DNA from 2 places in the Pseudomonas sp. MH9.2 genome. Region 1 is predicted to be linked to the other one. Evidence: predicted binding sites of a transcription regulator. Region 1 holds the regulator's gene; the other holds the start of a gene.

Region 1 (7,739 bases):
GCAGGTTTGGGTTTGACCTGGGGTCTACAGATTTACGAAAGCTCACCTCTCGTATTCCAATCACATAGATTTTTTTAATAGCTCCAGGCCTGCCCGCGAATGAGTCAATACGGTCCGTCGCCTGCTGTCACTCGCCTTCATCAAACCGATTGTTGATCAGCTCAATCAAGTCTTCGAGTGCTGCCTGTTCGTCTTCGCCTTCAGTATGCAGGTGGATATCGGTGCCTTTTCCTGCTGCCAGCATCATCACGGCCATGATGCTTTTGCCGTCGACCATGCTGTCGGGCGCGCGACCTACTCTGATCTGGCAGGGGAATCTTCCGGCGACGCCGACGAATTTAGCGGCGGCGCGCGCGTGCAAGCCAAGCTTGTTGATGATAGTGATTTGACGAACGGGCATCGCGATGAGGGTCCTTTCAGCTGAGGTCGCGGTGGCGGACCTGAACGTTCTTGAGGGATTGTTGCAAGACCTGACCCAGGCGCTCGGTCAGGTAGACAGAGCGGTGGTGCCCGCCGGTGCAGCCAATGGCAATAGTCACGTAGGCGCGGTTGCTGGCTGCAAAGCGTGGCAACCATTTGTTCAGGTACGCGTAGATGTCCTGGAACATCTCTTCTACATCCGGCTGTGCCGCCAAATAATCGGCCACGGGCTGGTCGAGCCCGGACAGTTCGCGCAACTCCGGCTTCCAGTAGGGATTGGGCAGGCAGCGCACATCGAATACCAGATCAGCATCTACTGGCATGCCACGTTTGAAACCAAACGACTCAACCAGAAACGCGGTGCCTGGCTCCGGCTTGTTCAGCAGGCGCAGTTTGAGCATGTCACGTAGTTGATAGAGGTTCAGGTGCGTGGTGTTGATTTTCAGATCGGCCAGATCGATGATCGGCCCAAGCAGGTTGCTCTCGTCACGTATCGCTTCGGCAAGCGAGCGGTTGGTGCTGCTCAGGGGGTGGCGACGACGGGTTTCAGAGAATCGTTTTAGCAGGGTCTCTTCATCGGCGTCGAGGTACAGCACATCGCATTGGATGTGGCGGCTGCGGACCTCTTCCAGTAATTCGGGAAAACGCGACAGATGGCTCGGCAGATTGCGCGCGTCGATGGACACGGCGACCAGCGGCTGAGCCAGTTCGGTATGAATCAGGGCACGTTCAGCCAGCTCCGGGAGCAGGCCTGCAGGCAGGTTGTCGATGCAATAGAAGCCGTTGTCTTCCAGTACATCCAGTGCTGTGCTCTTGCCGGAGCCGGATCGGCCGCTGACGATGATCATGCGCATCATTAATGACCGTTCTGCACGTCCAGCACCACTTGATAAAGCGCTTCATCGCTTTGGGCGCTGCGTAGGCGGTCGCGCACATCGGCGCGGTCGAGCATGCTGGCTATCTGGCGCAGCAGCTCCAGGTGTTCGTCGGTGGCGGCTTCCGGGACTAGAAGGACAAAAAGCAGGTCTACAGGCCTGCCGTCGATGGCGTCAAAATCTACGGGGGTGTCGAGGTGCAGGAGGGCGCTGATGGGCATTGGGCAGCCCGCCAGCCGGCAATGCGGGATGGCGATGCCATTGCCGAAACCGGTCGAGCCGAGTTTTTCGCGGGCAATAAGGCTCGTGAGTACCAAGTCCGAATCAAGCTCCGTTTCACGGCCGATCAGTTTGGCAACTTGCTCAAGAACATTTTTTTTACTGCTGCTCGGCACGTTCACGAGTGAACGGCCGGCAGTCAGGATATTTTCAAGTCGGATCATGGGTTGTGGGTGTTAGCGAGCAGTCGCACCTTTCAGGATGTTCTGCTGCTTTTCCTTATGCTTGAGCAATTGTCGGTCCAGCTTGTCAGTGAGTAGGTCGATTGCCGCATACATGTCGTCATGTTCTGCGTTAGCGACCACCTCTCCACCGTGGATGTGCAGTGTGGCTTCGATTTTCTGTTTCAGTTTCTCGACTGCCATCGTTACCTGCACATTGGTAATCTTGTCAAAGTGCCCTTCGAGCTTCTTGAATTTGAGCTCGATGTATTCGCGCAGGGGCTTGGTCACTTCCAATTGGTGTCCACTGATGTTGACTTGCATACAGCGTCTCCTTCGTTGCCAGTACATAAAGAGGCAGGCTTGAATGCCTACCACTGGAACGCTACGGCGTACGGCCACCCTTACATCAATCGCTTGCGTTCGCTTGAAGGTGCTATCCCAAGTGATTCGCGGTATTTAGCGACCGTGCGCCGAGCTACCTGAATGCCTTGTGCCTCCAGTAAACCAGCGATCTTGCTGTCACTCAACGGCTTTTTCTGATTTTCCGCAGCTACCAGTTTTTTGATGATCGCGCGAATGGCCGTGGACGAACACTCTCCGCCCTCTGAGGTGCTTACGTGACTGGAAAAGAAATATTTCAGTTCGTAAATACCGCGCGGGGTATGCATGAATTTTTGCGTGGTCACACGTGAAATCGTCGATTCGTGCATGCCTACCGCTTCGGCGATGTCATGCAGAACCAAGGGTTTCATGGCTTCGTCGCCATACTCAAGAAAGCCGCGCTGGTGCTCGACGATCTGCGTGGCCACTTTCATCAGCGTTTCGTTGCGGCTCTGCAGGCTCTTGATGAACCAGCGTGCCTCTTGCAACTGATTGCGCATGAAGGTGTTGTCAGCGCTGGTGTCGGCCCTGCGGACGAACCCTGCGTATTGGGGGTTGACCCGCAGACGGGGCACGGACTCTTGATTGAGCTCTACCAGCCAGCGCTCGTTGTCTTTGCGCACGATCACGTCGGGCACAACGTATTCGGCCTCGCTCGACTCGATCTGCGAGCCTGGGCGCGGGTTGAGGCTCTGCACCAGTTCAATGACCTGGCGCAGTTCGTCTTCCTTGAGCTTCATGCGCCGCATCAGCTGAGCGTAGTCGCGGCTGCCAAGCAGGTCGATGAAGTCTCCGACCAAGCGTTGTGCCTCGGCCAGCCAGCGAGTCTTCGCGGGGAGCTGACGCAATTGCAGTGACAGGCATTCGCTCAGGTTGCGAGCGCCGATACCCGCGGGTTCGAATTGCTGGATACGGTGCAGTACTGCTTCGATTTCATCCAATTCGACATCCATTTCCGGGTCGAAGGCATCGAGGATTTCCTCAAGCGACTCGTCCAGGTAGCCCTGATTGTTGATGCAGTCGATCAGCGTGACGGCGATCAACCGATCAGTATCGGACATGGGGGCCAGATTCAATTGCCACAACAGATGGCTTTGCAGGCTCTCGCCGGCCGATGTGCGAGTGGTGAAGTCCCATTCGTCATCGTCGTTGTTGCTGCTGGGCAGGCTGCTGGCACTGGTCTGATACACGTCATCCCAAGCGGTATCAACGGGCAGCTCGTTGGGGATGCGGTCGTTCCAGTCGCCTTCTTCCAGGTTGTCCACCGTCGGGGCGGGCTCCTGGTAGGTAGGTTCCTGTACGTCAGGATTGGGTTTCTCTATGTTGTCGGCCAACGGATCGGCATTGTCGAAGTCGTCGCCTTCTTCCTGGCGTTCCAGCATAGGGTTCGACTCCAACGCTTCCTGGATTTCCTGTTGAAGGTCCAGGGTCGACAATTGGAGGAGGCGGATGGCCTGTTGCAGCTGCGGTGTCATCGTCAGCTGCTGGCCCATTCTCAGGACTAGCGATGGTTTCATGGCAGGGGCTTAACACCTTATTTCGCCGGCGCACATGCGCCATCCACTACAGGGCGCCGAAGCGCCAACTTAAGCAAATTATATGCCTGAAACCTAAGTGTTTGCCTAGAGCGTGATGACAATTAATGTTCTTGTCAGCACTGCACCCTAGCGTCCGTCGCCGATGAAGAGCGAAACACCGCAGAGCTTACAGGCGGAACTCATGGCCGAGGTAAACCTCTTTAACCAGTTGGTTAGCCAGAATGGTTTCTGAATCACCCTCAGCGATCAGTTGCCCGTCGTTGACGATGTAAGCGGTTTCACAAATATCCAGGGTGTCACGTACGTTGTGATCGGTGATCAGTACGCCGATGCCCTTGGCTTTCAAGTGATAAATGATTTGCTTGATATCGCCGACGGAAATGGGGTCGACACCGGCAAACGGTTCATCGAGCAAGATGAATTTTGGCGAAGTCGCCAGGGCGCGAGCGATTTCCACACGACGGCGTTCACCGCCGGACAGGCTCATGCCCAGGTTGTCGCGTATGTGGCTGATGTGGAACTCCTGCAGCAGGCTTTCCAGCTCCTTGCGACGCGCTGTACGGTCGAGTTCCTTGCGGGTCTCGAGGATCGCCATGATGTTATCGGCAACCGACAGTTTGCGAAAAATCGAGGCTTCCTGCGGCAGATAGCCGATCCCGGCGCGTGCGCGACCGTGCATGGGTTGATGGCTGACGTCTTGATCGTCGATCAAGACGCGACCCTGATCGGCCTGGACCAAACCTACGATCATGTAGAAACAGGTGGTTTTGCCAGCACCGTTAGGGCCAAGCAGCCCCACGATTTGCCCGCTCTCGATCGAGAGACTGACATCGCGCACAACCTGGCGACCCTTATAGCTTTTAGCCAGATGCTGGGCTTTAAGCGTCGCCATTACGGAGCCTTCTGCGGTGCGGGTTTGTTTTTCGGCTGGATGACCATGTCGATCCGCGGACGTGGTGCCGTCACCTTGGCTCCGTTGGCGCGGCCGGCATTGACGATTTGTTTCGTCGTGTCATAGACGATTTTCTCGCCTTCGGACGTATTGCCGTCGTTGATGACCTTGGCCTTGTCGATCAGGATGATCCGGTCAAGGGCGGCGAAGTACTGGATGGTCACGCCGTACGCTTGAACGATAGGCTTGTCGACGGCAGGTTTCTGTTCGTAGTAAGCAAGATTGCCAACGGCGGTAAATACGTCGACTTCACCTGTTGGCGTCCGGGTGATGGTCACGGTGTTGCCCGTGATCTTCATGGAGCCTTGGGTGATGATGACATTGCCTTTGTAGGTGGCAATGCCCTGCTTGTCATCGAGTTGCGCATCGTCAGACTGAATATGAATAGGCTGATCGCGGTCCGTCGGCAAAGCCCAGGCGCTCACGCTTCCCAGTGCTGCGCCCAAACCGAGCAAAAAAGGGAGGGTTTTAACGAGCCTCATACTGTCCTCTTACGTTGGACAGCAGGTGCATCCTGCCGTCGTTCAAATACGCTTTCATACCCGTGCCAGTGGATACGCCGCCGAAACCGTCGATTCTAACGGCTTGCTCGGTCTGCGCATATTGCTTCTGTGGGAATACAGTCATTCGACTGCTGGTAATAATCGTTGTCCGGTTTTTTTCGTCAGTGCGTGCGATACGTACTGAATCGATGAGCTCGACCTCGGTGCCGCCGGGAGACACTTCTCCCTTCTTGCTCTGGACATGCCAGGGAAAGAGGGCGCCGCGATACAGTTGCAGATCTGGATTGGTCAGCAGGGTGATGTCGGAAATCTGCACATGTTCGACCTTGTCGGCGGTCATGTCGTATTGAAGCTTGCCGTCCGGCAGGAACTGCAGGCTGTGAGCATTCATCGCATAAAAGTCGATGGCGGCCGGGTCAACGGGTGCAGCCCGCTGCTCCAGAAAGGTTTCAGGGCTGATGTTCCAGTAGCCTGCGGCCGCCAGCATCAGCGCAAGCACGCCCAGAATCAAAAACCGGCGAATCTTTTTACTCAGCATAAATGACTTCTATAAGTAGGCGGCGTGGGCCGCTTCAAGGCTGCCTTGAGCGCTAAGGATCAACTCGCAAAATTCGCGCGCCGCGCCTTCGCCGCCGCGAGCCTGAGTAATGCCGTGGGCATGTTGGCGAACAAAACTGGCCGCATTGGCGACCGCCATGCCAAGGCCAACGCGCCGAATGACAGGCAAGTCTGGCAGGTCGTCACCCAAGTACGCGACCTGTTCATAGCTTAGATTGAGTTGGGCAAGTAGTTCGTCAAGAACGACCAGTTTATCTTCGCGGCCTTGATACAAGTGCTGGATGCCCAGATTCTGCGCGCGGCGCTCGACCACCGGTGTGCGACGCCCGCTGATGATAGCGGTGTGCACGCCCGAGGCAATCAGCATTTTTATGCCTTGGCCATCGAGTGTATTAAACGTTTTGAACTCACTGCCGTCTTCGAGAAAGTACAGGCGTCCGTCCGTCAGCACGCCATCGACGTCGAAAATGGCCAGTTTGATGTTCTTGCCGCGTTGCAGCAGATCCTGCATCGTCGCTTCGCTCATTACATAACCCCCGCGCGCAGCAGGTCTTGCAGGTTGAAGGCGCCAATAGGGTGGTCGTTCTTGTCGACCACGATCAAGGCTCCAATTTTGTGGTCTTCCATGATTTTCAACGCCTCGGCTGCAAGCATCTCGGGGCGAGCAGTCTTGCCATGGAGTGTCATCACTTCGTCGATGCTCGCCTGACGAATATCGATGCTGCGGTCCAGGGTTCTGCGCAAATCGCCGTCGGTAAATATCCCGGCGAGGCGGCCATCGGCCTCCACAACGGCAGTCATGCCCAAGCCCTTGTGGGTCATTTCCATCAGCGCATCACGCAGCAGCGTGCCGCGTTGAACCTTTGGCAAATCTTCACCGGTATGCATGACGTGTTCGACTTTGAGCAACAAACGTCTGCCAAGCGCGCCGCCAGGGTGGGAGAAGGCAAAGTCTTCCGCCGTGAACCCGCGCGCTTCGAGCAGGGCGACCGCCAGTGCGTCGCCCATCACCAGTGCGGCGGTAGTCGAGGACGTAGGGGCCAGGTTCAGTGGGCAGGCCTCTTGCGTGACGTAAACGTTGAGATTGATTTCTGCGGCCTTGGCCAGCGGCGAATCAGGGTTGCCGGTCAGGCTGATCATCTTGATGCCCAAGCGTTTGATCAGTGGCAGCAAGGTGACGATTTCGGCGGTCGAACCCGAGTTGGAAATCGCCAGAATGATGTCGTCGCGGGTGATCATGCCCATGTCGCCATGGCTCGCTTCAGCCGGGTGGACGAAGAACGCGGTGGTGCCCGTGCTTGCCAGGGTGGCGGCAATCTTGTTGCCGATGTGCCCGGACTTGCCCATGCCGACCACTACGACACGGCCTGTACCGGCCAGAATCATCTCGCAAGCGCGTACGAAATCTGCGTCGATATGGGCCAGCAAGCCTTCTACGGCTTCTATTTCGAGGCGGATGGTGCGTTGTGCTGTTTGAATCAGGTCGCAGGATTGGCTCATGTCAAAAATCGGTCAGCCTGATGAAAAGGCGGCGATTATAGCGGTAATGGCTCAATCCCTCACGCTTGATCGTCCGACTTTGTTGTGCGCCGTAAATCAGGTCAGGTATACGCGGACTGATTGTGTCCTTTGTAGGACGTTTTGCAATTGTTCGAATTATCTGTCTCGCACCTTAACGAAAGAGGCTTCTACCGTGGGCCGCGCGCGCGGGCGGTGGTATAGTTCGCCGCCGGTTCTGCCCCCCGGACAGCCACTGCGCGTGTCTTGCGGCACGGACCTGGCGTCAGAGTGTGAGGCTGCATCGCAAGGAGTTTAGATGAGTGCCGATAACGCCTACGCGGTCGAGCTGAAGGGTGTCACCTTCATGCGCGGGACGCGCAGCATTTTCAATAATGTTGATATTCGTATTCCTCGGGGCAAGGTCACCGGCATCATGGGACCTTCCGGCTGTGGCAAAACGACCTTGCTGCGTTTGATGGGTGCGCAGTTGCGTCCCAGCAAAGGCGAAGTGTGGGTCAACGGCCAGAATCTGCCGAAATTGTCGCGCAGCGACCTGTTCGACGCACGCA
Region 2 (7,739 bases), 1.1 Mb from region 1:
TTACACGCGCTTTGATCACCCGTTTCGAGTTCAGGTTCCGTACCCTGATCTGTTCACCCAAGCCTCCATCGGACAATGCCTCGCCAGGCATGCGGACCAGCAGTGTACCGCTCTTGGCAATGATCACAACTTGATCGCCCTTGCGTATCACTTCTGCCTGTTCCATCTGCAGCGGGGTAATGATCTGCCCATTGACCATTTGTCGGGTCATTTTCTGCCCGATCGCCTCGTCAAGCGACGTGATATATCCCTGAGGCATCTGGCTGATATCGCGCTCGCTCAGGGATACGTCGTCTTCGCCTATGATGCCGCCACGCTTGAGCGGGCGTTTGACGATCACGACTTGACGAAATAAATGTACCTGGGCCGGTACGTATACCGTCCAGGGTAATGATCCTTCGCAACGAACCTTGACGGTCACACGTCCTAGAGGCTGAGCAGGACTTTCGAGGCTCGCTGTCAATTCCTTGTCGCACTGTGTCAGTGTCATGCGCGGATCGAGCTGGTTGACCTGAATTTGGTAGCGGCCTTCGGTTTGGGTCGTTGCCAGATAATCCTCTATGGAGAATTCAAGAAACCCTTGGGTCACGCCGATAAGTTGATCAGAAAGGCTCAAAGGCTCGCTCTGTGCGAATTGGCCGCCACTAAAAAGCCACAAAACGGCCACAGTGCAGCGTAAGCTGCCGTAGCCAGATGCCATGCGTCGGGAAAATGTCGTTTTTGCATTCATAACAGTTAAAAAGCAAGGCCCGTGCCGCTTAGTCATTTTGGCAATTATGGGTTCGAAGCTTTGATTCAGGAGTAAGGGCATGGCTGGAGTAATGGATTCGGTGAACCAGCGCACGCAGCTGGTGGGGCAGAACCGTCTTGAGTTGTTGTTGTTCCGTCTCAACGGCCAGCAGCTCTACGGGATTAATGTGTTCAAGGTCAGGGAGGTGCTGCAATGCCCTAAACTGACCGTGATGCCCAAGTCCAACCCAGTGGTGCGTGGCGTTGCAAATATTCGTGGGGCGACCATTCCGATCATCGATCTGGGGATGGCAACAGGCGCGAAGGCATTGGAGCGGGGTGTGAATGACACCTTCGTTATCATTACCGAGTACAACACCAAAATTCAGGGTTTTCTGGTGCATTCGGTGGAGCGCATCGTCAACATGAACTGGGAGGAGATCCATCCGCCGCCCAAGGGAACGGGACGCGATCATTATCTGACCGCAGTGACCCGAGTCGATAACCAGTTGGTCGAAATCATTGATGTGGAGAAAATCCTCGCGGAAGTAGCGCCGACTTCGGAAAGTATTTCGGTCGGTGTTGTCGATGAAGAAACACAGGCCAAAGCGCTGACCCTTCGAGTGCTGACCGTCGACGATTCGTCGGTTGCGCGTAAGCAGGTGACACGCTGTCTGCAGACAGTCGGGGTCGAGGTGGTAGCCTTGAATGACGGTCGTCAGGCGCTGGATTACCTGCTACGCATGGTCGAAGAGGGCAAGAAGCCTGAAGAGGAATTTTTGATGATGATTTCAGACATCGAAATGCCCGAGATGGATGGGTATACCTTGACTTCGGCAATCCGCAACGATCCGCGCATGCAAAAAATACACATCATCCTGCATACTTCCTTGTCGGGAGTGTTCAACCAGGCGATGGTCAAGAAAGTCGGTGCCGATGATTTTCTTGCCAAGTTCCGGCCTGATGAGCTTGCCGCTCGGGTAGTTGATCGGATCAACGCGGTGAAATAATCGCCAAAGGGCGCCGCCCTTTGGCTGGACGCAAGATTGTAAGAGGCGGTTTCTTTGTCTACAGGTAATTTGGATTTCGAACAGTTCCGGGTCTTCCTGGAAAAAGCCTGTGGCATTTTGCTCGGAGAGAATAAACAGTATCTGGTCTCAAGCCGTCTCAACAAACTCATGGACCAGCAAGGCATCAAGTCGCTGGGGGAGTTGATTCAGCGAATCCAGGCTCAGCCTCGCAGTGGTCTGCGCGAGCAGGTCGTGGATGCAATGACCACCAACGAAACGCTCTGGTTTCGCGACACCTATCCGTTCGAAGTCATGAAGAACAAAGTGCTTCCAGAGGCGATCAAGGCCAGCCCGAACCAGCGCCTGCGTATCTGGTCGGCGGCGTGTTCTTCAGGCCAGGAACCGTACTCGTTATCGATGACGATCGACGAGTTCGAGCGTAGCAACCTCGGTCAGCTAAAACAGGGCGTGCAGATCATCGCTACCGATCTTTCGGGGTTGATGTTGAACAACTGCAAGACGGGCGAATACGACAGTCTGGCGTTGGGTCGAGGGCTATCCCAAGAGCGTCTGCAGCGTTTTTTCGATCCCAAAGAAGCGGGGCGTTGGGCAATCAAGGCGCCCATCAAGAGCCGGGTCGAGTTTCGCTCTTTCAACCTGCTCGACAGTTATGCAAGCCTGGGGAAATTCGACATCGTTTTTTGCCGCAACGTGCTGATCTATTTCTCGGCGGAGGTGAAGAAGGACATTCTGTTGCGTATCCACAGTACGCTTAAGCCCGGTGGCTACCTGTTTCTCGGGGCATCGGAAGCGCTGAATGGTTTGCCTGAGCATTATCAGATGGTTCAGTGCAGTCCTGGGATCATTTACCAGGCGAAGTGATCGCTGCGCTAAAAAAGAGACCTTAGGGTCTCTTTTTTTACATCAGCTAAACCGTTGCGGCTCTTCTGGGAGGAAGCGGCAATGGCAAGAAAACGGCGCTGTGCTTGCCGCTTTATCCCTTTATAGCGGAAATGCCTTGCCGCTTTTCTGTCGTTGCCGCCCCAGGATAGCTCGCAAACCCTTGATTTATGGCGCTGGCGAAGCTGGCACGCTGATTGCTTTGTGACTGATACGAAATTCAGGTCAGCCGCTAAAGGTTTCCCGACATGAGCATCAGCTTCGATAAAGCGCTAGGCATCCATGAGCAAGCCCTTGGCTTTCGCGCTCAGCGTGCAGAGGTCTTGGCCAACAACATCGCCAACGCCGACACGCCGAACTATAAGGCGCGAGATCTTGAGTTCTCGGCCGTGCTCGCAGCGCAAAGCGATAAAACCAAGAATGGCGCGTTTGGCCTTAAAACGACCAACAGTCGGCACATCGACGCCGAGGGTCTGAGCGGTGGCGACGGCGCGCTGCTGTATCGCACACCTAGCCAACCTTCGCTTGACCAGAATACCGTCGATACGCAGGTTGAACAGGCCAGCTACGCACAGAACGCCGTAGGCTTCCAGGCCAGTTTCACCCTGCTCAACAGCAAATTCAAAGGGCTGGTGTCAGCCCTTCGTGGAGAGTAATTCATGTCCCTTGCAAGTGTTTTTAACATTGCCGGCAGTGGCATGAGTGCTCAGACCACGCGCCTGAACACCGTGGCCAGTAACATTGCCAACGCCGAAACAGTCTCGTCGAGCATGGATCAAACCTACCGCACCCGTCACCCCGTGTTTGCGACCGTGCTTCAGGGGCAGGGCAGCGGCGACAGTGGTTCGCTGTTCGGCAGTCAGGACGAAGCGGGTCAGGGTGTTCAGGTCAGCGGGATCATCGAAGATCCGAGCAACCTCGAGGCACGTTATGAGCCAACGCATCCGTCGGCTGACAAGAACGGTTATGTCTACTACCCCAACGTCAATGTTGTTTCGGAGATGGCCGACATGATCTCGGCCAGCCGCTCGTTTCAGACCAATGCGGACATTATGAATACCGCCAAAACCATGATGCAGAAGGTCCTGACCCTGGGTCAGTGATAAGAGGCGCAGTCGATGACAACTACTAGCAGCGTCGGTCAGTCGGTTCTGGATCAGCTTCAGAAAACGGCAAGCTCAAGCAACACAGGCACCACCAACAAAACGGGGACTGCCTCACTGGGCAAAGATGCATTCCTGCAACTGCTGGTTACGCAGATGAAGAACCAAGACCCTCTCAGTCCGCAGGACAACACGCAGTTCGTTTCTCAGTTGGCTCAGTTCAGCAGCCTTGAGAGCATGCAGAACCTGAGCAGTACGGTTGATACGATTGCCAGTACTTATCAGTCGTCCCAAGCCTTGCAGGCGTCCTCTCTGGTTGGGCGTTCGGTGATCGTCAGCAGCGGTTCGGCAGTGGTCGATACCACGAAGGGCCTGACCGGTTCAGTGGTCGTCCCGGCGTCGAACTCGTCGACCACGGTCAAAATCTCCGACGCGAGTGGGAACCTGGTCGACACCATCGATCTTGGTGCGCAGGCGGCGGGTACTACCAGCTTTACCTGGAACGGTCAGAACAGCGATGGCACGACTGCGGCGTCAGGTACTTACAGCGTCGTCGCCACAGGTACTGCCAATGGTACGGCCACTGCCTTGAGCACCTATCTGCCAGCCACCGTCAACAGTGTGACGATGGGTGTCAGTGGTGCGGAAATGACGCTCAACCTGGCAGGCGGCAGCAGTGTTGGTTTGTCCAAAGTGCAAACAATCGGAATATAGAGCCGACTAGACGGCAAAGGAGTTGAGCATGTCATTCAATATCGGCCTCAGTGGGCTCTATGCGGCAAACAAAAGTCTCGACGTTACCGGCAACAACATTGCCAACGTTGCGACCACGGGTTTTAAATCGTCCCGTACCGAGTTCCAGGACCAGTACGCTGCTTCGATTCGCGGTACTTCCGGTGGTACCACTGCGGGTAGCGGTGTCACCACGGCCGCCGTGTCCCAGCAATTCACGCAAGGTACTTTGACCACCGGCACCGGCCGCAGCCTTGATTTGGCTATTAACGGCAACGGCTTCTTCATGGTCAGCAATCACGGCGAAAAACTCTATACCCGTGCCGGTGCGTTCTACCCGGACAAGAGTGGTAATGTCGTCGACGCTTCCGGCAACAAGCTGCAGGGCTACGGTGTTAATGCGGCAGGCAATGTCGTGAACGGTGTATTGACCGATCTTAAAATCGACTCGTCGAATCTGGCACCTAGCCCGACAGGTACCGTCACCATTGCGTCCAATCTGAATTCTTCATCGAAACTTCCGACTGTCACGCCGTTCGACCCAAATGACGTGAACAGCTACACCAACACGTTCAGTACGCCGCTCTACGACAGTCAGGGCAACGAGCACTCCATGAGTCAGTACTTCGCCAAGACGGGTACCAATGCCTGGACGATGTACACGCTGGTCGACGGTCGCAATGCATCGAGCCCGGCGACCACGCCGGTAGTGGCTGACTCGATGAACCTGACCTTCAAATCTGACGGCTCGCTGGATACTACTGCGCTGGCTACAACGGGTAACCTGGCTGTCAATGCTGACGGCACTTTTACCCTGAACAACTGGGTGCCGGCTGCGCAAGTGGGTACCACAGGCGTCTGGGCAGGCAACGGCGCTTCGGCCAAGACTGGCGGTGTCAAGCTGGACATGCTCGCGACCACTCAGACCAACTCGGTCTCGGGCGCGATCACCAAGACTCAGGACGGCTATGCAACCGGTCAGTTGTCGGCCATGTCGGTAGACCCTACCGGCAACCTGTTCGCCACCTACACCAACGGTCAGTCCAAGGTCATTGGACAAGTGTCGTTGACCAACTTCGCCAACGTTCAGGGTTTGTCTCCGGCAGGCGGTACTAGCTGGCGTGAAACCTATGCGTCTGGGGTTCCGGTCACGGGAGTGCCGGAGTCAGGCACACTTGGCAGTCTCACGGGTGAAGCGCTGGAAGACTCTAACGTCAATCTGACCAGTGAATTGGTCGACTTGATCAAGGCGCAAAGCAACTATCAGGCAAACGCGAAAACCATTTCGACTCAAAGCACCATCATGCAGACCATCATCCAGATGGCGTGATAAATATGCAGTGATGCAGTGTCGAACGAAGCCCCTTCTTGAAGGGGCTTTTTGTTGGGCGCGATTTGGTATTTCTGTCATTGGTTATCCAGAAGATATAGAAGTTTGCCGTCACGCCTTGAGCGCGATTCAAGTAGATAGTTGCGCCAAGGTTAAGAAGTAAAAGTTATAGCTGATTCCTACTGCATATGTAGAAAATTCCTACTTTCGATAATGCGAGAATAAAAACGCAGAAAGGAACGGATGGTACTGAAGTTTAAGTGTTGCAAAGTTTTACTGAGAAAAAATGCATTAACGAGAGCGTCGTTCAATACGGCACAGGAGTGTTTATGTCATTCAATGTTTCCCTGAGTGGGCTGCACGCTGCCCATAAAAGACTTGAGGTCGCCGGCAACAACATCGCTAACGTTGGGACTCATGGTTTCAAATCATCCCGTGCGGAATTTGCGGCACTGTATTTGAGCGCGCAACTGGGTAATGGTCACAACGCAGTCGGTGACGGTGTTCGTCTGGCTAATGTCTCGCAAAATTTCAGTCAGGGTGGTGTTGATGCCAGTTCGGGCGGGGTTCTGGACATGCGTATACAGGGTAAAGGCTTTTTCGTGGTAAGCGATAACGGAGCGCTGAGCTACACCCGCGCTGGCGCGTTCAAAATGGACAAGAACGATTATATCGTTGATAACGAAGGCAGCCGCTTGCAAGGCTATGGTGTAAACGCTAAAGGTGATGCCGTTAATGGGGGGGCGGACCGACCTGAAGATCGATACCTCTAATATGGTGCCCAAGGCCACCACTGAAGTTCTCGAAACAATGAACCTGGACTCATCTCAATCCGCACTCTCGGCACTTCCGGTTTTTAATCCGGATGATCCAGGTACCTATTCGAAAGTGATCAGCAGAATGGTTAAGGATAAAGGGGTAGACGCGGTTGCGGAGGTCAGGGTCAAGGATGCGCAGGGGAATGAGACAGTGCTTATTCAGGCCCGGCCAGCCATTCCTCCAGTGGAGCATGAACTTAAGCAATACTTCGTTAAAACCGATGCGGATCAATGGGCTATGTACACGCTAATAGATGGGCGTAATCCGGTGGATCACACAGCGACCACACCGCTGAAGGTAATGATTACAAAAAAACCGGATGGCAGCCTGTCATCGGCGGGCGAGGGTGAGCATATCAAAAAAACATCCGACACAGAGTTCACCCTGAACGGCTGGAAGCCCGCTCAGCAACTCAATGGTATTTGGGCTGCCAGTCCAGCCTCTAACGACGGATCGATTGTGCTTTCGTTAGACGACGGTGCAATCAATGGAATTGACGAGGGCGACGTCGTGATGGCGCGGCGTGTTCCAATGTTCGACCCTAACGATGTCACGACGTTTAACAAGTCGTTTGCGACCTCGGTTTACGACAGCCTGGGTAACAAGCATGAGATGACTCAATACTTCGTCAAGGATGATACGAACAGCTGGAAAATGCATGTTCTCGTCAACGGTCGAAACCCGGCGAACCCGGAGAAAGCCGATCCAGTCTCGGCACAGATAATCTTCGATTCCTACGGGTCGGTTCAGTCAATGACCGGCAGTCAAGGTCTTGCGGTGGCAAACCGGACATTGACCCTTGAGGGGTGGGTGCCTGCCAAGGTGATTGATGGGGGAACCCGTAACGAAAAATGGGTATCCAACGGTGCCCGGAGCAGTTCGGGTGGCATTGCCATTGACTTGAACAGACTCAGCCAGCATAACGCAGAGTCTGCGCGCGTTTCAGCTCAGCAGGACGGGCATGCTGCAGGCAATATCAACAACATCAGCATCGATATGAATGGCGTTCTGAGTGCGGGCTTCACGAACGGGCTGCATAAGAAAATCGGCCAGGTCACGCTCGCCAGCTTTGCCAATGAGCAAGGTTTGCAGCCGGACAGTCACACCCACTGGCGG

What was found. Region 1 encodes sigma-54, which starts transcription at its own class of promoters, with help from an activator protein. Its sites were predicted from a motif close to ANTGGCATNNANNTTGCTNT; they were not measured.
Region 2: the regulator sigma-54 is predicted to act here: its motif matches at 2,824-2,843, upstream of flgB (flagellar basal body rod protein FlgB).

The regions. Positions count from the first base shown of each region.
Region 1 covers NZ_CP133784.1:2,312,849-2,320,587, reverse strand. Annotated here, with positions in the region: gene RHM55_RS10850 (HPr family phosphocarrier protein) at 128-400, opposite strand; gene rapZ (RNase adapter RapZ) at 417-1,274, opposite strand; gene ptsN (PTS IIA-like nitrogen regulatory protein PtsN) at 1,277-1,738, opposite strand; gene hpf (ribosome hibernation-promoting factor, HPF/YfiA family) at 1,751-2,059, opposite strand; gene RHM55_RS10830 (RNA polymerase factor sigma-54) at 2,140-3,636, opposite strand; gene lptB (LPS export ABC transporter ATP-binding protein) at 3,824-4,549, opposite strand; gene lptA (lipopolysaccharide transport periplasmic protein LptA) at 4,549-5,091, opposite strand; gene lptC (LPS export ABC transporter periplasmic protein LptC) at 5,078-5,650, opposite strand; gene kdsC (3-deoxy-manno-octulosonate-8-phosphatase KdsC) at 5,660-6,196, opposite strand; gene RHM55_RS10805 (KpsF/GutQ family sugar-phosphate isomerase) at 6,196-7,170, opposite strand; gene RHM55_RS10800 (ABC transporter ATP-binding protein) at 7,487-7,739, shown strand, end outside.
Region 2 covers NZ_CP133784.1:1,248,199-1,255,937, reverse strand. Annotated here, with positions in the region: gene flgA (flagellar basal body P-ring formation chaperone FlgA) at 1-730, opposite strand, end outside; gene RHM55_RS05750 (chemotaxis protein CheV) at 810-1,739, shown strand; gene cheR (protein-glutamate O-methyltransferase CheR) at 1,794-2,621, shown strand; gene flgB (flagellar basal body rod protein FlgB) at 2,888-3,295, shown strand; gene flgC (flagellar basal body rod protein FlgC) at 3,299-3,742, shown strand; gene RHM55_RS05730 (flagellar hook assembly protein FlgD) at 3,758-4,456, shown strand; gene flgE (flagellar hook protein FlgE) at 4,485-5,804, shown strand; partial or broken gene RHM55_RS05720 (flagellar hook-basal body complex protein) at 6,134-7,739, shown strand, end outside.